3 regions of the Paraburkholderia sp. SIMBA_053 genome follow, and region 3 is predicted to be linked to each of the others. Evidence: predicted binding sites of a transcription regulator. Region 3 holds the regulator's gene; each other region holds the start of a gene.
What was found. Region 3 encodes HrcA, which represses chaperone genes, less so after heat shock. Its sites were predicted from a motif close to TTAGCACTCNNNNNNNNNGAGTGCTAA; they were not measured.
Positions count from the first base shown of each region.

Region 1: a site for HrcA is predicted at 1,819-1,845, ahead of rpoH (RNA polymerase sigma factor RpoH). Genes of this name have one in related genera too.
Region 2: a site for HrcA is predicted at 5,856-5,882, ahead of groES (co-chaperone GroES). Genes of this name have one in related genera too.

Region 1 covers NZ_JAWRXU010000006.1:50,069-60,104, forward strand. The annotation lists gene ybiB (DNA-binding protein YbiB) at 1-553, shown strand, start outside; gene SB753_RS19685 (nuclear transport factor 2 family protein) at 557-940, opposite strand; gene SB753_RS19690 (acyloxyacyl hydrolase) at 984-1,547, opposite strand; gene rpoH (RNA polymerase sigma factor RpoH) at 1,907-2,842, shown strand; gene nagE (N-acetylglucosamine-specific PTS transporter subunit IIBC) at 3,184-4,983, opposite strand; gene ptsP (phosphoenolpyruvate--protein phosphotransferase) at 5,056-7,620, opposite strand; gene SB753_RS19710 (SIS domain-containing protein) at 7,659-8,666, opposite strand; gene nagA (N-acetylglucosamine-6-phosphate deacetylase) at 8,659-9,762, opposite strand; gene SB753_RS19720 (GntR family transcriptional regulator) at 9,875-10,036, opposite strand, start outside.
Region 2 covers NZ_JAWRXU010000005.1:125,364-135,399, forward strand. The annotation lists gene SB753_RS18300 (rubredoxin) at 196-366, opposite strand; gene SB753_RS18305 (hydroxymethylpyrimidine/phosphomethylpyrimidine kinase) at 652-1,512, shown strand; gene SB753_RS18310 (chondroitin 4-O-sulfotransferase) at 1,779-2,990, shown strand; gene cysC (adenylyl-sulfate kinase) at 3,008-3,622, shown strand; gene groL (chaperonin GroEL) at 3,800-5,440, opposite strand; gene groES (co-chaperone GroES) at 5,493-5,783, opposite strand; gene SB753_RS18330 (methyl-accepting chemotaxis protein) at 6,188-7,720, shown strand; gene SB753_RS18335 (FkbM family methyltransferase) at 7,940-8,914, shown strand; gene SB753_RS18340 (hypothetical protein) at 8,991-10,034, opposite strand.
Region 3 covers NZ_JAWRXU010000005.1:260,763-270,798, forward strand. The annotation lists gene dnaK (molecular chaperone DnaK) at 1-1,452, opposite strand, end outside; gene SB753_RS18880 (thioredoxin family protein) at 1,605-2,045, opposite strand; gene grpE (nucleotide exchange factor GrpE) at 2,135-2,719, opposite strand; gene SB753_RS18890 (hypothetical protein) at 3,100-3,261, shown strand; gene SB753_RS18895 (RNA-binding S4 domain-containing protein) at 3,233-3,640, opposite strand; gene hemH (ferrochelatase) at 3,649-4,719, opposite strand; gene hrcA (heat-inducible transcriptional repressor HrcA) at 4,887-5,906, opposite strand; gene SB753_RS18910 (NAD kinase) at 6,249-7,151, shown strand; gene recN (DNA repair protein RecN) at 7,218-8,888, shown strand; gene glnE (bifunctional [glutamate--ammonia ligase]-adenylyl-L-tyrosine phosphorylase/[glutamate--ammonia-ligase] adenylyltransferase) at 9,014-10,036, opposite strand, start outside.

The sequences.
Region 1 (10,036 bases), on a different contig from region 3:
GCATCTGCGGATACCGCACGCGACCTCGCACGACGACATTGAAGACGGCCTCGCAGAGCGCCGTCTCGCGTTTGCGCCGATCGACGTGCTCGCGCCAAAGCTTGCACGTCTGCTCGGGTTGCGGCGGCGCATGGGCGTGCGCAATTCGACGCATACGCTCGTCAAGATTCTGCAGCCGTTCGCGCCCGCCGGGCTGCGTCTCGTGAACTACACGCATCCGCCGTATCGGGACAGCCTCACGCAGCTATTTAGCAGCCATCCGGACGCGGCGGCCGGCGGCGCTTTGCTCGCGCGCGGCACGGAGGGCGAAGCGGTCGCCGACACCCGGCGTCAGGTGCAGGTGGACTGGCTGCACGACGGGATCTGCGAGACGCGAGTGCCGCATGAGCGCTCGTCGCGCGACGCACCCGAGGTCGAGTTGCCCGAAGCACGCGATGCCGCGACGACAGCGGCATGGATCGGCGCCGTGCTGCGCGGCGAGGCGCCGGTGCCAAGCGCGATAGAGAGGCAAGTCGAGTTGATTGCCGACGTCGCTAGAACGCCCGCGCACTGAAGCTCACTCAATCGCGCAACGCGTCGCCTGCCATGCAATGAGGCGCCACTGGCCGTCTTCCTGCGTGTGGATTGCCGTGTAGGCAATGGGAAAAAGCAGTGCGCCGCTATTCGCTTCCATCTCGATCAGCGCGCGACCGGTCACGACGCAGGTTTCGCGGCCGACCGGCAGCACATCTTGCGACTGCACTTCAATTTGCCGATAGCGGCGGCGCCCGGCGGTAATGCCGTCGATGAACTGCCGCTTCGTCTCGCGCTTGCCGTTCGTGTGCACGTAGCTCACGTTCTCTGCGAGCAGCGCGTCGAGCGATTGACCGTCGCCGTCGACCATCGCGCGGAAGCGTTCGCGTTCCAGCCCGCGGATCGCCTCGATTGTCTTTGCCGCCATTGCTCAGCCCCTTGCACCGGTGAGCCAGACGCGGCCACGGTCGTCAGAAGTTATATTGCAGGTATAGCTGGTGGAAATTTATACCAGGATTCGGCTCTTTGATACCGCCATTCGAAACATGCTGGAAGCGGTAGCCGGCCTGGTACTGCTGATGGGCGCCGAACTGCATGCCCACACCCGCCATATCGGCGAACTGGAACGCAGTGGACAGTGTGAAAGTCGAAGAAATTCTCGGGCTCGACAACAAGCGCACACCCGCGCCCGCTTCGACGAAAGGCCGGATCGATCCGGATCCTTTAATGAAGCGAATGATAGGCGTCACACCGATCTCGCCGATGTTCTCATGCACATTGCCTTCGTTCGTGTGCCACCAGGCAACATGGGCCTCGCCGATCAGCGCGAAATGCCAGTCGCCGATCTGCCACCACGTGAGATTCGGGTCCCACACGAGCCCGAGGTCCAGTTTCTTGACATGATGATCCCCCAGAGCTCCGGTGACCTGGACTCCGAACTGATCAGCGGCGGCGACGCCGGAAAGCGTGAGCAGCAGAGCCGCGCACGCAGCTTTTAGAGCCAGACCACGGAAGACATTCTTTTTGTTGTCCATCTGATACCCGCGCTCAGCAAGTTGAACATTCTGTAACAGTTTGCGTATTCTAAAGACAATCTGAAGGCGGTGGATCCTGTTAAGAAACTTAAATTTTCGCAATTACATACATCATAAAGCGCAAAAATCGGTCGAAAGTGAGAGTGAATGGTGTTTGTTAGGTAATTTCTACGGCACCAGCGCTGGCCGCCAAAGGCGAGTATGATGGCTATTGAAAGTTGAAATTCAATAGGAAACAACGGAACTTGGATGCCCCTATGGGCTCTAAGTATTAGCACTCGGAAATCGAGAGTGCTAACATCCAACGCTGGAGTCGTTACCTGAACAAGCTTTTGCCTGATTCCAAAGGAGTTTTAAACGTGAGCCATGCATTGACCCTTCCGAGTACTCTGAGCCCGTCGTCGGCTAAGGCCGCTCCGGCAGGTGCGCTGGCGCTCTCGCATTCCTCCCTGCTGCCCGGTCAACTGGGCAACATCGACGCCTACATCCAGGCCGTAAATCGGATTCCGATGCTGACGCCGGCAGAAGAACGCCAGTTCGCTACAGAATTCCGCGAGCACGACAACCTCGAGGCTGCACGCCGCCTCGTGCTGTCGCACCTGCGGCTGGTCGTCTCGATCGCGCGCAACTATCTGGGCTATGGGCTGCCGCACGCCGACCTGATCCAGGAAGGCAACATCGGCCTGATGAAGGCCGTGAAGCGCTTCGATCCGGAGCAGAACGTACGTCTCGTGTCGTACGCCATGCACTGGATCAAGGCGGAGATCCACGAATACATCCTGCGCAACTGGCGCATGGTGAAGGTCGCCACAACCAAGGCGCAGCGCAAGCTGTTCTTCAATCTGCGCAGCCATAAACAAGGCTTGGGCGCTTTCACGCCGGACGAGATCGAAGGTCTCGCCAAAGAGTTGAACGTCAAGCGCGAAGAAGTAGCGGAGATGGAAACGCGCCTCTCGGGCGGCGACATCGCGCTGGAAGGCCAGGTTGAAGACGGCGAAGAGTCGTATGCGCCGATCGCGTATCTCGCCGACTCGCATAGCGAGCCGACCGCGGTACTGGCCTCGCGTCAACGCGACAAGCTGCAAAGCGACGGTATCGCGACGGCACTGGAGGCACTCGACGCCCGCAGCCGCCGCATCATCGAAGCTCGGTGGCTGAAAGTCGAAGACGACGGTTCGGGCGGCTCGACGCTGCACGAACTGGCCGACGAGTTCGGCGTCTCGGCTGAGCGTATTCGTCAGATCGAAGCGAGCGCAATGAAGAAGATGCGCGGTGCGCTGACCGAATACGCGTAACGCTCGTCAACGGACAGAGCGGCGTGGTGTAAGCCGGTTAGCCAAAAAAGAAACGCTGAAGTCCAAAGCCCTGCCTCGCAAGACGGCGGGGCTTTTTTTATGCGCCGTTCCCGGGCTGCGGCAAATGGGCACGCGCGCCGGCTACGGGAGAAGGGTCGGCGTACCGCACGCTAACAAGTGGTTTGTCCGGCATGGCGCCGGTAAACGCAAAGCGGCACCTCGGATCGAGGTGCCGCTTTCTTATTGCGCTGCTGGTCGGGCGCTCGGTGGACCCGCGCTAACCGCATCGCCGCATCGCGTGGCATGAAGCGCCTTGAGCGCTTCGCCGCCACGCCTGTCGGTCACGCAGGCAAAGGTGCCGCGCCGCCGCTGGCCGGCATGCGCGTTGCCAGTGCTTCCGCGTAACGCCGCGCCGCATCGCCGACGACGATATGGAACGTATCCGCCGCAACCCACGCTGTGTCGAGCGTCGCGAGACGCTGACGATCCACCGCCGACGGATCCTGAACGACGATACGCAGACGCGTCGCCGCCACGGCGTCGAGCGACTTCACGTTGCCGGCGCCGCCAAACACCGCGAGCCAGCGCAATGGATCGGGATCGAGCGGACCATTTGCGGCAGCCGAAGCACCACCCACCGTCGCCGAAGGTGCAGCCGAAGTCGAAACCGCAGCCGGCGCAGCAGCGGAGGCAGCCGGCTTCACCACACCGGCATCGTTGCCGCCCCGCTCCATCGCAGTCCGAATTTCATCAGCGATGATGTCCGCTTCCGGTCCGATAATGACCTGTACGTTCGTCGCGCCGCGCTTGAGCACGCCGCGCGCGCCGATGGTCTTCAGTTCGTTCTCCGACACCTTGCCGGAGTCCACCACGGACAGACGCAGACGCGTCGTGCACGCATCCACCACCGAGAGATTCGCCGCGCCGCCGAGCGCCGCGATATAACGCTGCGCGCGCGGGACGGCAGCGCCTGCCACGGGCGAAACGAAACCGCCGGCAGCGAACGAATCGACTTGTTCGTCGGCAGCGGCGGGTTCACGGCCCGGCGTCGCCATGTTGAACTTGCGGATGAAGAAGCGGAACAGGCCGTAGTACACCACCGCATACACGATGCCGACCGGAATGGCCAGCCAGCCCTTGGTCGAAAGGCCGTAGTTCAGCACGTAGTCGATTGCGCCCGCGGAGAACGTGAAGCCGAGGTGAATGCCGAGCGCCGAACAGATCGCGAGGGCAAGACCCGTCAACAGCGCATGGATCACGTACAGCACCGGCGCGAGAAACATGAAGCTGAACTCGATCGGCTCCGTGACGCCCGTCAGAAACGACGTAAGCGCCATCGAAAACAGCAGACCGCCCACAATCGCGCGGCGCTCTTTCGGCGCTTCATGGAACATCGCGAGACATGCGGCCGGCAAGCCGAACATCATGACCGGGAAGAAGCCCGTCATGAACGTTCCGGCAGTCGGATCGCCGGCGAAGAAGCGATGCAGGTCGCCCGTCACGGCGGCGCCGCCCGGCGGCGTGAAGGTGCCGAACACGAACCACGTCAGCGAATTCAGGATGTGATGCAAACCCGTCACGAGCAGCAGCCGGTTCAGCACGCCGAACACGAATGCGCCGAGCGCGCCCGCCGTGGTCAGCCAATGGCCGGCTGTATCGATCACGCTCTGCACCGGTTGCCATACATAGCCGAACAGAATGCCGAGCGCGAGACAGACTACGCCCGTGACAATCGGCACGAAGCGTTTCCCTCCGAAGAACGCCAGGTAGTCGGGCAGCTTGATGTCCTTGTAGCGGTTGTACAGCAAGCCGGCCACGATACCCGCCACGATCCCCGACAACACGCCCATATTCAGCTTGTCGTTGATGTCCTTCATCACCGCGACTTCGATCAGATAACCGATCGCGCCCGCGAGACCCGCGACGCCATTGTTGTCCTTCGCGAAGCCGACCGCCACGCCGATTGCAAACAGCAGCGGCAGGTTGTCGAAGATCGCGCCGCCGGCGTCGGCGATCATCTTGATGTTGAACACATCGGGCTGGCCGAGGCGCAGCAGCAGGCCGGCAACCGGCAGCACCGCGATAGGCAGCATCAGCGCGCGTCCCAGGCGCTGAATCTTCAGAAACGGATTCCCATCCATTGATACCTCCAATCCTTGTCTCGTCGTCGACGAACGTCGTTGAGTTATGTAGCGTTGCGTACCGTGCGGGGTTCAGTCCAACGGCCACGTTTCGCGGCTTACTACTCTTACCGCCTGCGCCGATTCGAGCGCCAGCGCATCCTGGGCGCGTTGACGGCACAGTTGATAATCGAGGTTGCGCACCCGCGCCTTGATGCCCGGCACCGAAACCGGGTCCACTGAAAGCTCGGTTACGCCGAGGCCGACAAGCAGCGGCATCGCAAGCGGATCGCCCGCTAGCGCACCGCATACGCCGACCCATTTGCCATGCTTGCTCGCGCCTTGCACGGTCGCGGCGATCAGCCGCAGCACAGCCGGATGCAGACCGTCGGCCTGTGCGGCGAGATCGGCCTGACAGCGGTCCATGGCAAGCGTGTATTGCGTCAGGTCGTTGGTGCCGATCGACAGGAAGTCCGCGTGTTGCGACAGTTGGTCGGCCAGCAGCGCCGCCGACGGCACCTCGATCATCACGCCGACTTCAATCGGCTCTGTGCGGCCCAACTCGCGAGCGAATTCGTCGATTCGTTTGCGGATGCGAATCAGCTCGCCGACATCGGTCACCATGGGCAACAAAATGCGGACGGCGCCCAACGGCTTTACGGAGAGCAGACCGCGCAGCTGATCGTCGAGCAGATCGGGGCGCACCTGCGCGAGGCGAATGCCGCGCAAGCCGAGCGCGGGGTTCGGCTCCGGCGGCAGCGTGAGGTAGTCGACTTCCTTGTCCGCGCCGACGTCGAGCGTGCGGATGATCGCGGTGCGGCCGCTCAATGCGTCGACAATGCCTTGATAGCTCTGCCGATGCTCGTCCGTGGTCGGCGCGGCTGCACGGTGAATGAATAGCAGTTCGGTACGCAGCAGGCCGACCGAGTCCGCGCCGTTTTCCACGGCCGTTTTCGCGTCGTCGAGCGTCGCGATGTTCGCGGCGACTTCGATCGCGCGGCCATCGGCCGTGACCGCAGCTTCCTGCGACGTACGGCGATTCGCTTCGCGCACACCCGCAAGGCGGCTGCGCTCGAGCTGCGCACGCTCGACATCGAGCTCCGTGGGTGCAAATTCCAGCCGACCGGTGGTCGCGTTCACCACGACCTGCGTGCCTTCGGGAATCGCATACAGCGCATCGCCCATAGCGACCAGCGCGGGAATGCCCGCCTGCCGCGCGAGAATCGCCGCATGCGACGTCGCACCGCCGCGCGCCATCACGAGAGCCGTGACACGCGAGCGATCCAGTGCGGACAAATCGGATGGCGTGAACTCCTCCGCGGCGAGCACTGCTTCGTCCGGGAGCGTGCGCGCCGCGGCATTCGTATAGCCGAGCGCACGCAGCACGCGTTTCTCGATGTCGCGCAGGTCGGCGGCACGTTCGGCGAGCAACGCGTCTTCGATATTAGTAAGGATGGCTATCTGTGCGCGAATCGCTTCGCGCCACGCAAAGCCCGCACTCTTGCCGAGACTGATCAGATCGCGCGCGGCGTCGAGCAGCGTGAGGTCTTCAAGCAACACGCGATGCACCGCGAAAATACCCGCCTCGCCGACCGCACCGCGTTGCGACGCGTCGCGCACCGTCGTGCCGAGGTCGGCGTCGACGGTCGCAATCGCCTTGTCGAGCAGACGGCTTTCCGCAGCCGACGTGCCGCTTGCCTGTTCAGGCGGATCGATGTCCGCGTCGTCCCAGCGCACCAGCTTGCCAATCGCCACGCCCGGCGACGCGCAGACACCGGCGAGCGCGTTCGGCGCGAGAGTCTCGCCCGCCGCCGGTGTCACGGTTTGCGGCGCGGGCGAACTCTGCCGCGCAGGCTTCTCTTCGACTTCGCCGTGCGCCTCGCGCGTCAGCTCGTCAGCGATCGCGTCTACAGCGGCGCGGGCTTGCGGGCCCACACCGAGTAGCTCCACCGTCGCGCCTTGACCCGCGCCGAGTCCCAGCAGTCCAACCACGCTTTCGATTGCCGCCTTGCGCCCTTCGTAACGCACCTCGACACGCGCATCGAAACCGCGCGCCACTTCACGAGCACGCGCTGCCGGCCGCGCATGAAGCCCGCCCGCATGAACCAGTGTGACTTGCGCGCGCGCTTCTTCGGTCACGCTCGTTGCGCTCAACTGACGAGACGCATCGGCCGCGGCACCGTCGCGAGGACGCAGCAACAACAGCGGCGTTTCACCTGCCTTCAGCATGCCGCCCTGCGCGCGCTCGACGATCTCGAACGCGTCAGAGTTGGCTATAGCGATGACAGAAACAAGGCTCGGCGCATGCAAGGCGATCTGATCCTGATCGAACTCGATCAGCACGTCGCCGGCATGCACGTGTGCGCCCTGCTCGATCATCGGCGCAAAGCCTTTGCCGTTCAGCTCGACCGTGTCGATACCGATATGCAGCAGAATCTCGGCGCCCTCCGCCGTGGCCAGCGTCACAGCGTGGCCGGTGCGTGCAAGGTGGGTGACGGTTCCCTCGCACGGCGCGACGAGTCGGCCCTCGAGCGGATCGACGCCGATCCCGTCGCCGAACATGCCGCCCGAAAACACCGGGTCGGGCACGTTCGCGAGCGGAACGACCGGACCGGTCATCGGCGCCAGCAAAACAATATGGCCTTCAGAATGGCTCATTAAACGGGACTCCTCGACACGTCGCATCTGATTTCTCGTCAGTGAGTTTCGGTGATTTTGTTGAGATGGCGCGGCGCATCGGGATTGCGCCCGCGCGCGGCCGCAAGGCCCGCGGCCATCACGTAAAAGGACAGGATGGCGGCGATCGGATCGAGCGCCGCGTGAGCGGTGATAGCGAGCGGCAGCGTCGCTTCGGGTACATCGGACGGAGCGGCAAGCAATACGCGAGCGCCGCGAGGCTGCATGTCGCGCGCGAGTTGCAGCAGACCGGCCTGCTCCGGCCCACGCGGTGCGAACACCAGCAACGGATAGTCGCGGTCGATCAGTTCCATCGGACCGTGCCGCACTTCCGCGCTAGAAAACGCTTCTGCCTGAATGCCGGAGGTTTCCTTCAGCTTCAACGCGGCTTCCTGCGCGACGGCAAGGCCGAGACCGCGGCCGATCACGATCATGCGTTCGATGCCGCGCAGTTCGTCGACGGCTTTCGACCAGTCGAGCTTGCCGGCGGTCTGCAACGCGTCGGGCAGCGTGTTCAACGCAGCCAGCAAGTCCGGATCGCGCTGCCAATGCGCAACCAGTTGCGCGGAAATCGAGAGCATCGCGATGTAGCTCTTGGTGGCGGCAACGCTCAATTCAGGACCTGCGACGAGCGGCAGATGCCACTCGCACGCGTCGGCGAGCGGTGAAGCCGGTGCGTTGACTGCGGCAACCGTCAACGCGCCCGCCTCGCGCAACGCCTGCATCGTGCCGACAAGATCAGGACTCTTGCCCGATTGCGAGAACGCCAGTGCAAGCTGATCGCGAACCTGTAGCGGCGCCTGTTGGAGCGTCGCGACCGACATGGGCAGCGACGCGACCGGCACGCCGAGGCGGCTCATCGTCAGGCTTGCGAAGTAACTCGCCGCATGGTCGGAACTGCCGCGCGCGACCGTCAACGCGACATGGCGGGGTTGCTGCGCGAGCCGGGCGGCCAGGGCCTCGACGCGCGAGGTGTCCGTGAGTTGCGCGGCGACCGTTTCTGCGGACGCCAACGCCTCTTTAAGCATATTCGACAATTGCTTCTCCTTCGACGTATGTCGCGCTCAACGCCAGTTCACGATCGAACACGACGACGTCGGCCCATGCACCGCGCGCGATTCGGCCGCGGTCTTCAATGCCGAGGTAGTCGGCGGCGTAGCGCGACAAACGGTTTGATACATCGGCGATCGGCAGACCGATCGACACCAGATTGCGCAGCGCCTGATCCATGGTCAGGGTGCTGCCGGCGAGCGTGCCGTCGGCGAGACGCACGCCGCCGAGACACTTCGTTACGTGTTGGCTGCCCAAGCGGTACTCGCCGTCGGGCATGCCGGTCGCCGACGTGCTGTCCGTGACCACGTACAGACGCGGAATCGCGCGCAGTGCGGCGCGGATCGCGCCCGGATGCACGTGCAGCAGGTCGGGAATAATTTCGGCGAATTCAGCATGCGCGAGCGCCGCGCCGACGAGGCCAGGATTGCGGTGATGCAGCGGCGACATCGCGTTGAAAAGATGCGTGAAGCCGCACGCGCCGTGTTTGAGCGCGGCAACGGCGTCGTCGTAAGTGCCGAGCGAATGGCCGAGCTGCACCCGCACGCCGCGCGCCGCCATCTCCGAGATGATGTCCATATGGCCGGCAATTTCAGGCGCCAGCGTGACTACGCGGATCGGCGCGATGGACAGATACTTGAGCACTTCGTCCATCACGGCGGAGACGGCCGCATCGGGCTGCGCGCCCAGCTTGCCAGGGTTGATGTAAGGCCCTTCCAGATGCACGCCGAGCACCCGCGAGCAGCCTGGTGTGCGCACGCGCGCGACGTCGCCGAGACCGGCGACCACGCTCATCAGTTCGTCGCGCGGCGCGGTCATGGTGGTAGCCAGCAGACTCGTCGTGCCGTAGCGCGCATGGGTGCGTGTGATGGTCTCGATGGCGTTGTCGGCTTCCATGACGTCGGCGCCGCCGCCGCCGTGCACGTGCAGGTCGATAAAGCCCGGCAGGATGTACGGGGCGTCGTTCGTCGCGGGATCGACGCGCTCGCCGGTAATCGCCGTGATGCGGCCGTTTTCGAATTCGAGCGTGCCGTGAATCCACCCGTCGGTGGTGAGTATGTTTCCGGTCAGCATGAGTCTCTCTTGCAAGGCGTGATACGGGGTGTGGCTCAATCGCGCCTGAGCGCGCGGTGCGGGGCGCGGGCGCGCGGCTTACGCGGCCGTGTGTCCCACCTGGATGCGGCGCTCAGGTCCGCAATTCAGCGACGAAGTCGTAGTAGTCGTCGCGGCAATAGGTGTCCGTCAATTCGATTGCGCGCTGGTCGGCGCTATAACCGATACGGGTAATGACCAGCAGCGCCGAGCGCGGTTCGATATCCATGAGGGAAGCGATCTCGCTCGAAGCGTT
Region 2 (10,036 bases), 140 kb from region 3:
CTGAGCGCCTAACGCGCGGACCGGCAACTGAACAATGACAAATGCGCGATGACAGCTGCACAGGGACAAATGCAGACCGACCAATGCGCCATGACAGACTACGCAACGTCAACCTGCGGTTGGGACACGGCCAGCGCGAGGACGTTCCGGCGCGATGCCACACCTCGGCGGGGCGACGCCGGCCGCCGTTCGACTTCAGATCTGGACCATCTCGAAGTCTTCCTTGCGCGCACCGCACTCGGGGCACGTCCAGTTGATGGGAACGTCTTCCCAGCGCGTGCCCGGCGCAATGCCCTCGTCCGGCAAACCGGCTTCTTCGTCGTAAATCCAGCCGCAAATCAGGCACATCCAGCTTTGATATTCCATTCTTGTATCGCGTCGTGAAGTCCGTGGAAACGGGAGCCATGATGGTACCGTGTTGCCGCCCCAATGCCTAGCAATCGCAAACGCGCAGTCCCTGTGCCCGCCGACCTTCGGCAATGCCGGATGGGAAAAGTGCCGCTGCGTGCGGCGTCGCGCCACAGGTTAGCCAGGAAGAATGGGACGAAGCCGACGGGGATGCGAAAAAACGCCCCCGGGCCGTTTTAGGACGCATAATTGAGCCGCTTGCGCACTCACCGCGCCAAAAATACTGCTCCTTTGTAAATCTTCATGCCCAGCGACACGCCTCCGATCGTCCTCACCTTCGGCCTCTCCGATCCCACCGGCGGCTCTGGCCTGCAAGCCGACCTGCTGACCCTTGCCAGCATGGGCTGTCATGGCGTCTCCGTGCTCACCGGCTATACCGTGCGCGACTCGGCGAGTTGCGACGAAGTCAACGGGCTCGACCCGGAGGTTGTCGCGACCCAGGCGCGCATGTTGCTCGAGGACATGCCGATTGCAGCGTTCAAGGTCGGCGCCTGCACGCGCGCCGAGGTAGTGAGCGCGATCGCCGAAGTAGTGGCCGATTACGACGACATTCCACTAATTCTTGCCCCCGACTTCACGCTCGACGACGAGCACGTCCTCGCCGCCGATGAACTGCGTGAAGCCATTGCCGACCTGCTCGCGCCGCAAACCACCTTGCTGGTCGCCGACTCGGCCACCCTGCTCGCGCTCGCCCAGCCAGACGGCGACGCCGAAGCACCGAGCCTCGACGCCGCGATCTCGCATCTGCTGTCGCAGGGCTGCGAATACATTCTGTCGACGGAAACCGGCACGCACCGGCTGGTCAACACGCTTTTCAGCGAAGACGGCCAGTTGCGTCAGGACATGTGGGATCGCGGCAGTCACCGCATCATGGGCCTGACGGATACGCTCGGCTCGGCCATCGCGGCACTTCTTGCCAATGGCCAGGAGCCGGCAGAGGCGGTTCGCGAGGCTCAGGAATATCTGTACCAGGCGGTGCGCAGCGCGTTCCGGCCGGGTATGGGCGCGTATATGCCGGACCGGTTCTTCTGGGCTCGCAGCAGCGACGACGAAACGCCGCCGGCAAGCGGCAAGGACGCGGCGCCCGGCGAAGCGCGGCACTGACGCGCTCTCCTCTTTTCGCCTTACCGCCCATCGCCTGTTTCGACGTTCGCGCGCCGGCACCTCGCCCGGCGTGCGCGGTAGCCCCGTGCTGCGGCGTTTTCCTGTCTCCTGGCGGTTCGCGCATCTGACGCCATCTTTGTCGCCGCGGCAGCGGCCTGTAAATGACGTCCCGGCCCCGAATGCAGAATCCGTCGCGTAATTAAACGTTACAACGAGAGACAAACGCGCGCGATACACTCAGGAATCGAAATATCGTCATATTTCATATGTCATCGCCCACGTTTTTCATTCACCCGCCCAAAAGCGGGGGATCCACGGTGATTTCATTTTTCGACCTGAATAAAGGCAAAGATCAATTCACCGTATTCGAATGGACCGGCGACGGTTGGGACCGGTGCCGTGCCAAGCTACTTCAAACGCGTATTGGCGGCGGTCATCAACCGTACGGTATTCATAGAAGTCTCAAGACGCCGCTCGCCTATTGCACCATTCTGCGAGATCCGCTCGCCCGGCAAATATCGCATTATCGCTATGCACTGAACGGAAAAAACGGTGATGTGGCACGCGGTGCAAGCGTGTCGGCAACCGAAGCGCTCGTGCTGCGCGGCGCCCTTTCGCTCGACGAGTGGGTGAGCGAGTCGCTCGGCGGCAAAAATGTATTCGTGCAAATGTTGAGCGGTCATCCGGCACCAGATGAACTCAGTCTCGGTATTGCGAAAGCCAACCTGCAGCATCACTTCAGCGCAGTCGGCATCTGCGAAAACATGAGCGAATTTCTCCTCCGGCTTTGTGCCAAAACCGGAATGAAATTGCCGTTCTACTTTGAGACGAACATTACCAGCGGTTCGGCGAAAAACATTGGTCAGTTGAGCGAAAGCGCGAAACAGAAATTCGTTCAGGAAAATCGCCTGGATTACGAGATCTTCGAATACGCGAAGCGCGAAATTCAAAGCGACGCGCATAAGTCGGGCAGCGTGTTCGCGAATGCCCTCAATCTGGTTCACGTGATCCAGGCAGAAATTAGTCAGCTCGAGAATCCGTACCTTCACAGCTCGGTGGTATTCGGCTTCGACGAAGCGTTCCTTGTCAAAGTACACGGCGTGATCAGCCGTTTCGACCTCGCGCCAATCAACGAATACCTGCGGTTCGCGCAGGGCGAAGCGCGAACGTTTGCCGATATGTACGACGGCTTTGTCGACTCGGTGTGCGACGGTGTCGTATCCGGCTGGGCCGTGAACCTCAGTCGCCCGGAACAAAGTGTGCGACTCGAAGTGCGCATCGGCAGCGAGGTCATTGCGAGCGGCTCAACCGGCGCGCATCGGCCGGATGTTGCAAGCGCCGGCTACCCGAGCGCGTACGCCGGCTTTTCGATCGCTTTGCCGCCGGACGCACCGGACGGATTTCATGTCGCCGTGGCCGGTTCGGCCGAACGGCTTCATAACGCCGGCGTATGGCGCCGGGGTTGGCACTGCGTTTAAGCCTTCAGGAACACACAATGAAACAGCAGCTCGGCGGCCCGGTGCAACGGTTTCACGGTGCCATTACGCTCGCGGACAGGATGCGCCTTCTCCACCAGAAGCCGGTCACGATCTGGCTGACCGGCCTCTCGGGAGCAGGCAAGTCGACCATCGCGTTCGAACTGGAACGGCAACTCGTCTGCCAAGGCCGGGCCTGCTACGTACTCGACGGCGACAACGTTCGCCACGGCCTCGGCAGCGATCTTGACTTCGACCAGCACGACCGCCACGAAAACATCCGTCGTGTCGCGCATGTCGCCCAGTTGATGAACGATGCAGGACTTATCGTCATTACTGCACTCATCTCGCCGACGCAGGCCGACCGGACGATGGCGCGCGACATCGTGGGCGCTGACAAATTTGTGGAGATATATCTGTCCGCGCCATTCGCAATATGTGCGCGCCGCGACCCGAAAGGTCTGTATGCAAAGGCGCTGGCCGGCGAAATTGCATCGTTCACAGGCGTATCAGCGCCTTACGAAGCGCCGCTCGATGCGGATATCACAATCGACACCGCAACGTTGACGCCGGCCGAAAGCGTAGCGGGCATCTTCCGGTACTTGCACGAGCATTGCCTCGCGCAACAGGCTTAGCCGTAAGGAGTTGACCGCTTTTCGTCGCGCAGAAACGAATAAACGCAGAAACGCAGAAACAAAAAAACCCGCATTTGATTGCGGGTTTTTTCTTTGGCAAGCGCACCTTGCGGCGCGCTTTTCCATGGGCTCCCGGTTGAACCTCTGTACGAGGCGCAACCGGGGAGCGGACATGAATTACATGTCCATGCCCATGCCGCCCATGCCACCGGGCATGCCGCCAGGCATCGGTGCGTCTTCCTTCGGCAGTTCGCAAACAGCTGCGTCGGTCGTCAGCAGGAGACCTGCCACCGATGCTGCGTTTTGCAGCGCAGTGCGCGTGACCTTGGTCGGGTCCACGACACCAGCGTCAACCAGGTCGACGTACTCGCCGGTTGCTGCGTTGTAGCCGTAGTTGCCTTGACCAGCAGCAACTGCCGCCACCACGACGCTGGCTTCTTCGCCGCCGTTCGTGACGATCTGGCGCAGCGGCTCTTCCATTGCGCGCAGGACGATCTTGATACCTGCGTCCTGATCGGCGTTAGCGCCCTTCAGGCCGGCAATCGCCGTACGTGCGCGGATCAGCGCAACGCCGCCGCCAGCAACGATGCCTTCTTCCACAGCTGCGCGCGTTGCGTGCAGTGCGTCTTCGACACGTGCCTTCTTTTCCTTCATTTCGACTTCGGTCGCAGCGCCAACCTTGATCACTGCAACGCCGCCTGCCAGCTTGGCAACGCGCTCTTGCAGCTTTTCACGGTCGTAGTCCGACGTAGCTTCTTCGATTTGCGTGCGGACTTGCTTGACACGCGCTTCGATGTTTGCAGCTTCGCCAGCGCCGTCGATGATCGTCGTGTTTTCCTTGCCCACTTCGATGCGCTTCGCCTGGCCCAGTTCTGCCAGCGTTGCCTTTTCGAGCGTCAGGCCGGTTTCTTCAGCGATGACCTGGCCGCCGGTCAGGATCGCGATGTCTTCCAGCATGGCCTTACGGCGATCGCCGAAGCCCGGAGCCTTCACGGCAACCGTCTTCAGAATGCCGCGGATGTTGTTCACCACCAGCGTTGCCAGTGCTTCGCCTTCGACGTCTTCTGCGATGATCAGCAGCGGACGGCCAGCCTTGGCGACTTGTTCCAGAACCGGCAGCAGATCGCGGATGTTCGAGACCTTCTTGTCGTGCAGCAGCACGAACGGGTTCTCGAGCACGGCAACTTGCTTGTCCGGGTTGTTGATGAAGTACGGCGACAGGTAGCCGCGGTCGAATTGCATACCTTCGACGACGTCCAGCTCGTCTTGCAGCGACTTGCCGTCTTCGACGGTGATAACGCCTTCCTTGCCGACCTTGTCCATTGCTTCAGCAATACGATCGCCGATCGACGAGTCGCTGTTTGCCGAAATCGCGCCGACTTGTGCGATTTCCTTGTTCGTCGTGCAAGGCTTGCTGATCTTGCGCAGTTCTTCGATCGCAGCGCCCACGGCCTTGTCGATACCGCGCTTCAGGTCCATCGGGTTCATGCCCGATGCAACGTACTTCATGCCTTCGCGGACGATCGACTGAGCCAGAACCGTTGCGGTCGTGGTGCCGTCACCTGCGTTGTCGCTGGTCTTGGAAGCCACTTCCTTGACCATTTGCGCGCCCATGTTCTGGAGCTTGTCTTTCAGTTCGATCTCTTTTGCGACCGACACACCGTCCTTGGTGACCGTCGGGCCGCCGAAGCTGCGTTCCAGGACAACGTTGCGGCCCTTCGGACCCAGCGTGACCTTCACAGCGTTCGCGAGGATGTTCACGCCTTCGACCATCTTGGCACGGGCGGAATCACCGAATACGACGTCTTTAGCTGCCATCTTCTAACTCCTTGAATTCTTGAGATATAACCGGGGAAGTAGCGGCTTGCGCTTACTTGTTCACCACGGCCATGATGTCTTCTTCGCGCATCACGAGCAGTTCGTTGCCGTCGACCTTGACGGTCTGGCCTGCGTACTTGCCGAACAGGACGCGGTCACCAACCTTCACGTCGAGGGCGATCTGTGCGCCCTTGTCGTCACGCTTGCCCGGGCCGACTGCCAGGATTTCGCCCTGATCCGGCTTTTCTGCTGCGGCTTCGGGGATCACGATGCCCGACGCGGTCTTGGTTTCTTGATCCAGACGCTTGACGATCACGCGATCATGCAAAGGACGAAGGTTCATACATACTCCTCTCTTGATTGAGACTGAAGAACGCTTGGAAAACCCGGCTGGCCGAGCCAACCGGCGAAGTTGTTAGCACTCTCGTGCAGCGAGTGCTAATTATATGGACGGGTGGTGACAAATTCAAGAAGGGATGTGGGGACAGTTGAGATTTACATGCTCTGCCCCGCCACGGGATAGTTAGTCCGCCCACTCCACCAGATCCGAGGCGGCCAAGGCAGGGAGAAACCCGAACCTGCTCACTCACAAGAAATCTTCTCGACCTTCCCGCCAACCCAAGGGGCGCGCGTGATCGAATCCATAGAAACCCTAATACAGTATCGGCGCGCCGTGCCGTTGATGAGAAACCTGCGCGCTTTTTATACCGGTTCGGCGCCGGGACCACTGAACAATTGAGGCTTCCAATGAAGGTTTCCACGCGCCTGACGATACTTGCGCTCGCGGCGCTCGTCGCGCTCCTGGTTGTCGGTTCCTACAGTCTTTACAGCGTCAGACAAGCGATGCTCGACGACAAGCGCGCACAGATCACCAATCTGCTGCGAATGGCAGAACACCTCGCGACGTACTACCACGACCAGGAAGTGGCCGGGAAGTTGACGACCGAGCAGGCGCAGTCCGCGACGAAAGAGGCGTTGAGCCAACTGAACTATTCGGACGAGAGCTACTTCTGGGCTCGCCTTCCCGACGGCCTCACCCTAGTACACCGCAAAGCTTCGACCGTCGGCAAGATCAACGTAGGAAAAGCACCCGACGGCCGTCCCGACGGCGACCTCTATCGTGAAATGCTCGCGCGCGAACATATTCCGATCATGACGGTGCTCGCCAAGCATCCCACCAGCGGCGAGATGGTAGAAAAGATCAACGGACTGGTCGAGTTCAAGCCGTGGGGATGGTGGATTGGAACCGGCATCTTCACCACCGATATCAGCGCGACGTTCTGGCGAACGGGCGCATTCCTCATCACCCTGATCTCGGTTGCGATTCTGGGTATTGCGGCACTTGCCTGGCAAATCATTCGCCGCGTGACCGGCGCACTTGGCGGCGAACCCGCCGACGTTTCGCAGGCCATGCACCGCATGTCGGTCGGCGACCTGAGTCTTCCGATCGTCGTTACGGGCGCTAATGAAACGAGCTTGCTCGCATCGGTGGCACGCATGCGGCAGTCATTGCTCGACATGGTGGTCCGCATCGGCACGAGTTCCGAGGCCGTAATGAGTGGGACGAGTCAGATCGCAGCGGGTAACACGGACCTCTCGGCACGGACCGAGCAGCAAGCCGCGTCGCTGCAGGAAACGGCAGCGAGCATCGAAGAACTGACCGCGACCGTCAAGCAGAACTCGGAAAACGCGAGGCACGCGAACGGACTCGCCGACAATGCAAATCAGGTCGCGCTCGAAGGACGCAGGATCGTGGGCCAAGTCGTGGACACGATGAGCGGGATTCAGGAGAGCTCGGGCAAAATCGCCGAGATCATCGGCATCATTGAAGGCATTGCGTTTCAGACGAACATTCTTGCGCTCAACGCGGCGGTCGAAGCCGCGAGAGCCGGCGAGGAAGGCAGGGGTTTTGCCGTCGTCGCAAGCGAAGTCCGCAGTCTCGCGCAAAGATCGTCGAGTGCCGCCAAAGATATCAAGGCGCTCATCGAGGCATCGGGCTCGCGGGTCGAGGCAGGAGCCGAACTCGTCGCGAGCGCAGGGCAAACTATGGAGAAGGTCGGCATCGCGATTCAGCGAGTGACGGACATCATGGGCGAGATCGCATCGGCGTCGCACGAACAGAGCCGCGGCATTGAGCAGATCAATCAGGCGATCACACAGATGGACGAAGTGACGCAGCAGAACGCCGCGTTAGTCGAAGAGGCGGCTGCGGCCGCCGGCTCTCTCGAACATCAAGCGCAGCAATTGCGCACCGCCGTATCGGTTTTCCGCACCGCCTGATACATGGGCCGGAGGGTTCGCGGCGCGACGCTAGATCAACCGTTATCTAACGTTGCGTCGCTCATATAGCGGCCCCGGGCCTGTTGCGTCACCAGCGCGGCGTTGCGGTCATTGTCGTGTCGTCCGCTTACCAGGCCTGGCCGATTTCGTTGATGCCTTTGCCGAAAGAGAGGAGATGTGGAAACGCTGCGGAAATAGGGTTGCTGTATTCTGTTTCTCATGAAGAAACTCGTTCTCTCCGCCGCTGGCGCTGTAACCTCGATGCTTCCCTTGAGGCTTCGGCATGTGATGGCAAAGTCCCTCCTGGAAGATAACTCGCTCGCGAGAGAGTATGGCTATCTCTACCTGTCCAGCCTCTCACGGAAGCTGAACGTTGTGCGGTTCTCGGCAAATGGACAGTACGGCACGATGGTCAGCAGTTCGAATGATCTGAGCATTCTGAAGAAATACGCCGAGACCGGGCGTTGGGCGCCTGAGCTTTCCGACAAGTTGAAATTGTTCTTCGCCGGTTCGGGAGGAACATATCTCGACATCGGCGCGAACATCGGCATGACGACCATACCGATTGCGCAGCACAACGAGCGCGTGAAGTGTTATGCGTTTGAACCGGAACCGGTCAATTACCGCAATCTTCTACGCAACATTGCGGAAAATTGCCCGTCACCCAACATAGAGACTTTTCAACTCGCGTTGCACGAACGAGAGGAAGTACTGCCCTTCGAGATTGCCGACGGCAATCTGGGCGACCACCGCCTTCACTTCGAAACTAACCTTCCGGCAAAACAGAACGAGGTGGGTCGCAAGATCATCGAAGTGCGCTGCGCAAGGCTGGACGATCTTCCTATTCAGTTGTCCGGCCCTGTGTTTGCGAAAGTCGACACACAGGGTGCGGAACCCTACGTCTTTGCTGGCGGCAGCAAGACGCTTGCGAAAGCCGATGCGATCCTCGTGGAATGGTCGCCATATCATATGGCGCGGTTAGGGGGCGATCCCAACGTCGTGCTTAAGTTTCTTGAGGAGCACTTCACTTACGGCAAGGTTGAAGAAACCGACGCAAAGGCGGGAATACCAGCCGAGACGGAACCCATGCGAACAATCGCAGCGCGCCTGCGGAGCACCATTACAAAATGGCGCGACGATCCACTAAATTACGTCGATATCTTCGCGACGAAGACGGCGTCACTCGCGCGATAGCAAAAGCGGCTTGCCGCAAGCGAGCCGCTTTAACCACGTACCAACGAACCTAACAACGCGCTACCGGCTCACAGCGTCACTCAGTGACCGGTTTTTCGACAGCGTTCGTATGCCCTACGACCGACTCGAAAAACTGCGCGTACTGCCGGGAGCAGGCGTTCCACCCGAACTCGTCGACAGCTTTGCGCTTGGCCGCATTGCTGGCAATGGTCTGCCACGACTCATTGACCGACTTCAGAATGGCAGGAAGTTCGCTTACGTCATTGAACAGCATGACGTTGTCGAACCTCCTCGCAGCCCACGCCATGAAAGGTGTCGATCGTGCGATCAGAACCGGCACGAGACCAATGGCTTCAAAGAAGACGCCGCTGACGAGCATGGAGTCAGCCGCGTGGGGCAAGATCAACACGTCGCTCTGCGCAATGCCTTGCGCGAACTCTGCGTCGGTCAAAAACTTCGAATCGATGCGCACGGCTTCTCGCAGCGATTTGCTGTCAATGATTTCGTTCAACGTCGCGAGATAGGCTTCGGTGCCGTGGCCGGCGACGTGCAGCTTGCAATCGCCCGGCCAAACATCGAGTACCGCGTCGATCTGCTTATATGGACGAATCACGCCGAGCATCGTATAAAGCGGCGCCGCGCCGCGGGCCTTCGCCGTACCCGGCGGATGGCCGGGAGCGTCCCAATAGAGCGGATGAGGTAAATACTGCGCACGGTAGCGAGCCTGAAAGTCCGGCGCGTGTACAACACGGACATCGGCAAGACGATGCACGAGCGCAATGATCCGCATAGACAGGCGCCTGTTGAAGCCGACCGTATCGTGCACTGCCTGATCATGTACGAAGCACACGACCTTGGCTCGCCCGATCAACATCAATGAACAGTAGAACGCCAGCAGCAGGCAGCCGGTCACGCTAAGTTGTGCCGTGCCTTTCTGACGCCTGAACGCCCGGTATTCAAGCCAATGAAATACAAGCATGTTCTCCGGCTTGAAGAGATCGGCCAACCCGCCGCTCAGCAGTCCCCTGATTGACAGCGGGAACACATCGTAGCCGGCGGATCTATATAGATCCTTCTGAATGTCGATGTAGCGGTTTGTAGGATTTCTAAAAGGGCACATTA
Region 3 (10,036 bases):
AATGCCGTTCGCGTCGATGTCGAAGCTCACTTCGATCTGCGGCGTGCCGCGCGGTGCCGGCGGAATGCCTTCAAGGTTGAACTCGCCCAGCAGCTTGTTGCCCGCCGCCATTTCGCGTTCGCCCTGATACACCTTGATCGTCACGGCGCTCTGATTGTCGTCAGCCGTCGAGTAGACCTGCGAATGCTTGGTCGGGATCGTGGTGTTCTTGTTGATCATCTTCGTCATCACGCCGCCGAGCGTTTCAATGCCGAGCGACAACGGGGTCACGTCGAGCAGCAGAACGTCCTTGCGGTCGCCGGACAACACCTGACCCTGGATCGCGGCGCCAACGGCCACGGCTTCGTCCGGGTTCACGTCGCGGCGCGGGTCCTTGCCGAAGAATTCCTTAACCTTTTCCTGCACCTTCGGCATGCGGGTCATACCGCCGACCAGAATCACGTCGTCGATTTCGCCGACCTTCACGCCTGCGTCCTTGATAGCGACGCGGCACGGTTCGATCGTGCGTTCGATCAGTTCTTCAACCAGCGCTTCGAGCTTGGCGCGCGTGATCTTCAGGTTCAAGTGCTTCGGACCCGACGCGTCGGCCGTGATGTACGGCAGGTTGATTTCGGTTTGCTGGCTCGACGACAGTTCGATCTTTGCCTTTTCAGCCGATTCCTTCAGGCGCTGCAATGCGAGCACGTCTTTCGAGAGATCGACGCCCTGCTCTTTCTTGAACTCACCGATGATGTAGTCGATGATGCGCTGGTCGAAGTCTTCACCGCCGAGGAACGTATCGCCGTTCGTGGACAGCACTTCGAACTGCTTTTCACCGTCGACATCGGCGATTTCGATGATCGACACGTCGAACGTACCGCCGCCCAGGTCATACACGGCGATCTTGCGGTCACCCTTCTCGTTCTTGTCGAGACCGAACGCGAGCGCGGCTGCGGTCGGTTCGTTGATGATGCGCTTGACTTCCAGACCGGCGATGCGGCCTGCATCTTTGGTTGCCTGACGCTGGCTGTCGTTGAAGTACGCGGGAACCGTGATCACAGCTTCGGTGACCGGCTCGCCGAGGTAGTCTTCAGCGGTCTTCTTCATCTTGCGCAGCACTTCCGCGGAGATCTGCGGCGGAGCGAGCTTCTGATCGCGTACTTCGACCCATGCGTCGCCGTTGTCGGCCTTCATGATCTTGTACGGCATCAGGCCGATATCTTTCTGAACTTCCTTCTCTTCGAAGCGGCGGCCGATCAGGCGCTTAACCGCGTACAGCGTGTTCTTCGGATTCGTGACCGACTGACGCTTGGCAGGCGCGCCGACGAGAATCTCGCCGTCTTCCATGTAGGCGATGATCGACGGCGTGGTGCGTGCACCTTCCGAGTTCTCGATCACCTTGACCGAATTGCCTTCCATGATCGCCACGCACGAGTTGGTCGTGCCGAGGTCGATACCGATGATTTTGCCCATTTTTACTAATCTCCTGACTTTGATCGCTGCGGGAATCGCCCTGTTTGCCGTCCGGCGGCAAGGCAATCCGCCCTAAATTCATACCTGCACTCAACATAAGTGCGTCCGCATCGTTTTCAAGACCTCTTTTGCGATGCGGTCTTTAATTTTTTTCAATCGACCGAACTTTTGCCCGAATCCGCTCCGTCGGCTTGCGAACCGCCTGCGGCATTGGCCGGGCGGATCTTCTCGCGCGCCGCGGCAACCGCCGCCTCGAATTGCGCGAGACCGTGCCAGCCTGTCGCCCGACCCAGCCGTTTGCCGCGGTGGAAGAAAAACCACGTCGGCACACCATGAAGCATGAAACGCCGGCCAAGCTCGCGGTGCTCGTAGACATTGCTGTGAAACCACCGCAAGCCGAGCGCACGAATCGCGTCCGGTTGCGCAAGCATGGCCTTCTTGGCGATCTCGCAGTTGAAGCAGTCGAGTCCCCAGAAGAACACCACCGCGAGTTGGTCACCCGCTTCGGCAAGACTGGCGTCGAATGACTCGGCGCTTAGCTCCTGCATGTCAAACGCCGAAAACGCGGTTGCGTCGACGGGAATTTTGGCCATGACGATGCCTACTTGGTGCCTACTCGTTGTCTACGGCTGTGTCTAGCGAACGCCAGCGAAACTCGAACGGAATACGGAGCAAACCGGCCTTACTTCGGTGCGGCGACAGTGACGAGCGCCGGACGCAGCACGCGATCGGCAATCACGAAGCCCTTTTGCAACACGGCGACAACCGTGTTCGGCTCCTGGTCGGCCGGCACCATGGAGATAGCCTGATGGCGGTGCGGGTCGAACTTCTCGCCCACCGGATTCAGCGCGACGACGCGGCCTTTCTCCAGCGCGCCTGTGAGCTGACGCAGCGTAAGCTCGACACCTTCGCGCACTTTCTGCAGGTCGTCGGTCGAGTGAGCGACGGCTGCTTCCAGACTATCGATCACCGGCAGCAGATGCTCCGCGAAGCTCTCGATTGCAAACTTATGTGCCTTCGCAACGTCTTCTTGCGCGCGGCGGCGCACGTTTTCCGTCTCGGCTTTCGCGCGCAGGAAGCTTTCCTGCAATTCGGCGATCTTCGCCTGCGCTTCGGCCAATGCAGCTTCCGCACCCGTTGCCGGCGTGTCCGTGGCGACGCTCGCAGCGGCTTCCTGCTCGGGCGTGACCGCCTCGGCGGCCTGGCGCGCGGTTTCGTCCGCGGGCGTGGGATTCTGGCTCGTCGGGTTCTCTTGCGTGTTTTCCATGTCGCTGAAAGTCGTTAAAAAATTAAAAGCCAACGGCAGCAACGGCGCATGACACCAACGCGATTTGTGCGTTGCAAAATCGCGACAGTTATCCAGGCGCGCTACCACGTATCGAAACGGCAGTTGGGGCCGCAAATGCGCCATTTCAAGCGCCTTCGCCGAAATTTTCAAACCGGCAGCAGCCGGCCGAAACGCGCGGTTACAACCATGAGTGCGCGGCGATCAGATTCAGATTGAGCGCGGCGTGCAAGTGACCTATGCTCCAGTTTACGCGGCGGAAAAACAGCGTTAACCCTAATCTGACATAAACCTTTCCGCCTTTTTGCAATTTCCACCTGGCTAGCTCGTTTCTTTTCCGCACCATCCCAAAAGGGGGTACCGTGAAACTGACCTTTGCAATCTCGGTGGTCGCACTGGTACTCGTTGCGGGCACCACGACCATCTGTATGTCTGGGGCGGTCAACGATCACACAACCGAATACGGCGGCGTGAACGCGACCATGGAACAACTGTTCAATCCCCACCTGAAAATCTGTCGATAGTCCGGCGGTCGCGCTTGGTGGGGCGGCCGTGTAGTGCCTCGGCCGGCTCGCGATAGGTCTTGCGGCGCTCGTGCTCGGCCTGCCGCTTTTGCCGGCTTTCGTCCGTCTCGGCGTAAAGCGTCTGCGCGACGCTCGCTGGGCCGCGCACGTCGCATACGCCCAGCACCTGCACCTGCCATACGAACCGCTCGATTTCGATCTCGACGAGATCGCCGACCCGCACGTCCTTGGCCGGCTTCACGTTGGCTCCGCCTATGCGCACACGTCCCTTCTCGACCGCGTCCGCGGCAAGCGAGCGCGTCTTGAAGAAGCGTGCTGCCCAAAGCCACTTGTCGATGCGCAGCTTCGCGCCCGGTTCCGTCGAAATTCGGTAGTTCATAAGCGTGCTCAAGCCGGAGTGTGATGCGGCACGGGGACCGCCTGCACGGGCCAGCCTTGCAGATTCTGCGCGACGATTTCGCCAAGCGCGGCAACCCACGCCTGCGACGCGTTCACGCAAGGAATGCGATGAAACTCCTTGCCGCCGGCATGCAGGAACTCGTCGCGCACTTCCATGCCGATCTCTTCAATCGTCTCGAGGCAATCAGCGGTGAAGCCGGGACAAAATACGTCAGCACGTCGCACGCCTGCTGCCCCGAGCTCCTTCAGCGTGGGTGCCGTGTACGGCTGCAACCACTCCGCCTTGCCGAAACGCGACTGGAACGTGATCCGGCATTCCACCGGCGTGAGGCCGAGCGCCTGCATCAGCAGCGCGCCTGTCGTCTGGCACTGCTCGTGGTACGGATCGCCAAGATCCAGTGTTCGCTTGGGCACGCCATGAAAACTGAGAACGAGCTTGTCGCCGGCAGCGAAATCCGGACGACCATGCAGATGCCAGTAGTGGTGCACCTGCGCAGCGAGCGCTGAAATGTACGCGGGATGATCGGCGTACTGGCGCACCGTGCGGATCTCGGGCTGGTTACGCATGCGCTTCAAGGCGGAGAATGCGTCGTCGAACGCGGTCGCCGTGGTCGACGACGAGTATTGCGGATACATCGGCACCAGCAGCACCCGTTCGGCACCGGCGAGCTTCAGCTGATTGAGCATGGCCGGGATGCCGGGCGTGCCGTAGCGCATGGCGTACTCGACGAGCACCGTGTAGTCATTCAATTGCAGCAGGTGGCGCAAACCTTCCACCTGCTTTTCCGTATAGACGCGTAGCGGCGAGCCTTCGGGCATCCACACGGCCGCATATTTCTTCGCGGATGCGCGACCCCGGAACGGCAGGATCAAAAGCCGCAAAATGATTTGCCACAGCAGCGCCGGAATTTCCACCACGCGAGGATCGGAGAGGAACTGCGCGAGATAGCGGCGAACCGCTCGAGGCGTTGGCGCGTCGGGCGTGCCGAGATTGATCAGCAGCACGGCAACGCGGTGCGACGTGGCGTTCTGCGAGGGCCGCTCGAGGTCGAAGCGCATAGGCAGCAGGGATAACCGCTCAAGGCGGGAAGTGGAATCAGGTGAGATTCATTATAGCGGCGCGCCTCGTGGCCGCGCGCCCTGGAGACCCCTGGCCGTTCGGCCAATTGGCAGGCGGCGCCGGCTCGCGCATCATGTACTGGACGAAACGCCGCAGCGGCGACGCGCTACTGCTGACTGAGCGTCAGCGAGAGCAGTCTCGCGGTGATGTCCACGATCGGGATCACGCGGTTGTAGGCCATTCGCGTGGGTCCGATCACGCCAAGTGTGCCGACGATCTTGCCATTCACCTCGTACGGCGCGGTAACGACGCTCATTTCCTCGATAGGCACGAGGTTCGACTCGCCGCCTATGAAGATCTGCACGCCAGCCGCATGACTCGACACATCCAGCAACTGAAGGAGACTGGTCTTTTGATCGAACACATCGAAGAGCTTGCGCAAGCGCGCCATGTCCGAGGAAAGATCCGCGACCTCGAGCAGATTGCGCTCGCCCGAAATGAGCACGGTCTCGCCGGTGTCCGATTCGTCGGTGCTTGCGGTGACGGCCGCGTGCATGAGCGTGGTCATGTCGCCGCGCAACTGGTCGATCTCTTCGCGCAGGCGGCGGCGCACTTCGTCGAAAGAAAGACCGGCGAAGTGGGCGTTGATGTAGTTGGATGCTTCGACCAGTTCGGATGGCGTGAAGTCGCGCTGGGTCGCCATCATGCGGTTCTGCACGTCGCCTTCGGGCGTAACGATGATCAGCAGAATGCGCTTGTCCGACAGGCGCATGAATTCGATCTGCTTGAACACGTGGCTGCGTCGCGGCGTGAGCACGACCCCGGCAAACTGCGACAGATTCGAGAGCACGCTCGCCGCCGCAGCGACGATTTTCTGCGGCTCACCGGCCTGCAGCGTAGTCTTGACGGTACGCGTGACTGCTTCTTCGTCTGCGGCCGACTCGACAGTCAACATTGTGTCGACAAAAAGCCGGTAGCCGCGCGGCGTGGGAATGCGTCCAGCCGAAGTATGCGGGCTGATCACAAGGCCCAGATCCTCGAGGTCCGACATGACGTTGCGGATGGTCGCCGGACTCAGCTCCAGGCCGGAATAGCGCGACAACGTGCGCGAGCCGACCGGCTGACCTTCGGCAATGTAGCGCTCGATCAGAGTTTTTAGGAGGGTTTGTGCGCGAGGATCTAGCATGACGGAAAATTTTAGCTCAATGGTGAGACTACCGCGAGCACTAACGGCGCCCAACACCGGCGGATCAACCGCCGCTCGCCAGGACTGCGTCTTGCGCTGGTTTCAGCGCCGGTTTCAGCGCCGGCCTCAGCGCCCGGTGCCGCATTCGGTCCGGTGCGCCGCCAGCCCTGTTGCCGACGGCCCCGCCCGCAGCGCGCCGTTGCAGTTTGCAGGGCGCGCATGTCATCAAGGCTTCACCATTCTAACGATAATCCCTAACTGCGCTGGCGGCCTGCCCGTGCCGGCGGGCCACCGGGTCCGCGCGCGGTTCTTTTCGGGCCTTACCTATGGTGTAATGCCGGCATGCAAGTAACCAGCCAGTTCAAGACCGTGGCGCTCGTCGGGCGCAACAACACCCCGGGCATTCGCGAGCCCCTGACGGCGCTCGCCTCCTGCATCGCGAAGCGCGGCTTCGAAGTCTTTTTCGAGGCCGACACCGCTGCGGAAATCGGCGTTACCGAGTATCCGGCGCTGCGTCCGGCCGAGATCGGCGCGCGTGCAGATGTGGCGATCGTGCTGGGCGGCGACGGCACGATGCTGGGCATCGGGCGGCAGCTGGCGCCTTACCGCACTCCGCTCATCGGCATCAACCACGGACGGCTGGGCTTCATTACCGACATCCCGATCTCGGACATGAGCGAGATCGTGCCGCAAATGCTGGCGGGCAACTTCGAACGCGAGGAGCGCGTGCTGCTGGAAGCGCGCATCATGCGCCAGGGCAATCCGATCTATCACGCGCTTGCCTTCAACGACGTGGTGGTCAATCGCAGCGGCTTCTCCGGCATGGCGGAACTGCACGTTTCGGTGGACGGGCGCTTCATGTACAACCAGCGCTCGGACGGCCTGATCGTAGCAACGCCCACCGGCTCGACGGCTTATGCGCTGTCGTCGCAAGGGCCGATTCTTCATCCGCAGCTGCAGGGCATCGTACTCGTGCCGATCGCGCCGCACGCGCTGTCAAACCGGCCCATCGTGTTGCCGGACGATTCGAAGGTCAGTATCCAGATCGTTTCGGGGCGCGAGGTCAACGTCAATTTCGACATGCAGTCGTTCACATCGCTCGAACTGGGCGACGCGATCGAAGTGCGCCGCTCGCGTCATACGGTGCCCATGCTGCATCCGGTCGGCTACAGCTATTTCGCGACGCTGCGCAAGAAACTGCACTGGAACGAATACCCGTCGCACGAAGAAGACGGCAAGCTCTGACCCGCAGAATGCCGGGATACAAGCGCCGCTAGAGAAACCCGAATATCAGGCTCACAGACCACCTTCATGCTTCGCCACCTCTCGATACGCGACTTCGTCATCGTCGCCGCGCTCGATCTTGAATTCGACAGCGGCTTTACCGTTTTTTCCGGCGAGACCGGCGCCGGCAAGTCGATCCTCATCGACGCGCTGGCGCTCGCGCTCGGCGCGCGCGCTGACGCGAGCGTCGTTCGCACCGGCGAGAGCCGCGCCGACATCACCGCGGAATTCGACACGCACGCGCAGGTGGATCAGTGGCTCGACGAGCAGGCGTTCGCCGCGTCGGCAGCCGACGGCCAGAACGGCGGCACGGTGATGCTGCGCCGCGTGGTGGATGCAAATGGGCGCTCGCGCGCTTTCATCAACGGCACGGCTGCGACACTGGCGCAACTGCGCGAGGTCGGCGAAATGCTGGTGGACATTCATGGCCAGCACGCGCACCAGTTGCTGATGCGTCCCGACGCCCAGCGCGAGCTGTTCGATACCCACGCGGGTCTGAGCGAACTTTCCGCGGGCGTCACGCGCGCGTGGCGCACATGGCGCGAGAAGGTTCAGGCGGTCGAGCATGCGCAAACGCGCGATCGCGAGTTGCAACTGGAACGCGAGCGGCTTGCCTGGCAGCTTGCGGAGCTGGACAAGCTGTCGCCCCAGCCGGGCGAGTGGGAAGAAGTTAACGCGGAGCATCGGCGGCTGTCGCATTCGGCGAATCTGATCGACGGCGTGCAAGGTGCGCTGACTGCGTTATCCGAATCGGACGAAGCGATGATCACGCATCTTGCGTCGATCGTGTCGAAGGTGCGCGACCTCGCGGAAATCGATCCGGCCTTGAACGACGTGCTGGCCGCGCTCGAACCCGCAGAGATTCAACTTCAGGAAGCTGCGTACTCGCTGAGCCATTACGCCCAAAAGCTCGAACTCGATCCCGACCGGCTCGCCCAGGTCGAAAAGCGCCTCGACGCATTGCATTCGGCGGCGCGCAAGTTCCGTTTGCAGCCCGAAACGCTGCCCGACGAACATGAAACACGCCGTGCGCAGCTTGCCGCGCTAGACGCTGCCGCCGACCTCGATAGTCTGCATGCAGCAGAAGCGAAGGCGCGTGAGGTATTCGTCGCGGAAGCTAAAAAGCTGTCCAAGGCACGCGCAAAGGCCGGCAAGGCCCTCGGCGCGGCGGTCACCACGGGCATGCAGGAACTGTCGATGAAAGGCGGCAGCTTCGAAGTAGCGCTCGTGCCGCTGCCGGAAGGCGGCGCGCATGGGCTGGAGCAGGTCGAGTTCCGCGTCGCGGGGCACGCAGGCGTCCCGCTGCGGCCGCTTGCTAAGGTCGCATCGGGCGGCGAACTCGCGCGGATCAGCCTTGCGCTGGCCGTGATTGCCAGCGCCGCAAGCCCGACGCCCACGCTGATCTTCGACGAAGTGGATACGGGCATCGGCGGCGGCGTCGCCGAAGTGGTCGGACGGCTATTGCATCAACTCGGAGAAGCGCGCCAGGTGCTTTGCGTGACGCATTTGCCGCAGGTCGCCGCACGGGGCGATCATCATTTCCAGGTCGCGAAGACCGGCAACGGCAAGGGCGGTACGGTAAGCAGCGTCGTTTCCCTCGACAAGGCGAGCCGCGTGGAAGAAGTCGCGCGAATGCTCGGCGGGCTCGAAATCACGCCGACCACTCGCAAGCACGCGAAGGAAATGCTGGCGGCTTAGTCGTCCCAAGGCTGCGGCGAAGGCCGGCCTTCAGCGCGGACACAGGTCTTTACCGCCGCAGCGGCACCAGACAAAGCGCCGGCAACACGCGCTTGTGCCGCGGCCCGCCATAACGCACGTCTCCTTCAACGCTCGCCAAACACCCGCTCCCAAAGTCCGAGCACGGCATCGCGTTCCGTCGCGACGAGAGCCGGCTCCACGCGCGCCTTCTCCATCCCATCCAGTCGCAGCTTGTGCTGCAGCTTCCGGTACGTGCGATAAGCCGCGCCGACCGTCTCGGCTTCGGCCTCGCTCATCAGCCCGAGGCGCGACACTTCGCGCAGCAGAGCAATGTTCCCGGTATTGCGGATCAACTCGGGATCGCGCGCCGCGTGCAGCAAGACCCAGTACTGCACAGTGAATTCGATATCCACCATGCCGCCCCGATCATGCTTGAGGTCGAACAGCGTCGTATGGTTAGGGTGCCCGGCGATCACCCGCTCGCGCATCTCGACAATCTCGGCGGCAAGCTGCGCGGCGTCGCGCGGCGTGGTCAGCACCTGTTCACGGATCGCCTCGAACTGCGCGCCAATGTGCGCGTCGCCCGCACAGTAACGCGCGCGGGTCAGTGCCTGGTGCTCCCAGACCCATGCGGTGTTGGCTGCGTCGCCCTCGCGCAACTGATAGCGGCGGAACGCGTCCAGATCGGTGACGAGCAAACCCGACTCGCCGTTCGGCCGCAGGCGCAGGTCGATATCGAACAATGTGCCTGCGCCGGTCGCCGTGGTCAGCCACGTAATCAGCCGGCGGGTGTACGTCGAATAAATATCGGCTGCGGCGTCGTCGGGATCGTCGTAGAGGAAGATGACGTCGAGGTCGGACGCATAGCCCAACTCTTTGCCACCCAGCTTGCCGTATGCGATCACCGCGAAACGCGGCACCTCGCGGTGGCGCTTCGGCAACTGGTTCCACACGGCTTCGAGCGTTACATCGAGCACAGCATCGGCGAGTTCGGACAGGCGGTCGCTCACATGTTCGACGCTCAGCTTGCCTGCAAGGTCGATCAGCAGAATACGGAACACTTCTGCCTGGTGCGCGTGGCGCAGCAAGTCCATTTGCTGCTCGACGCCGTCCGCGGCGGCAAGCCGCAAGCGCAACGTGCGCTTGAA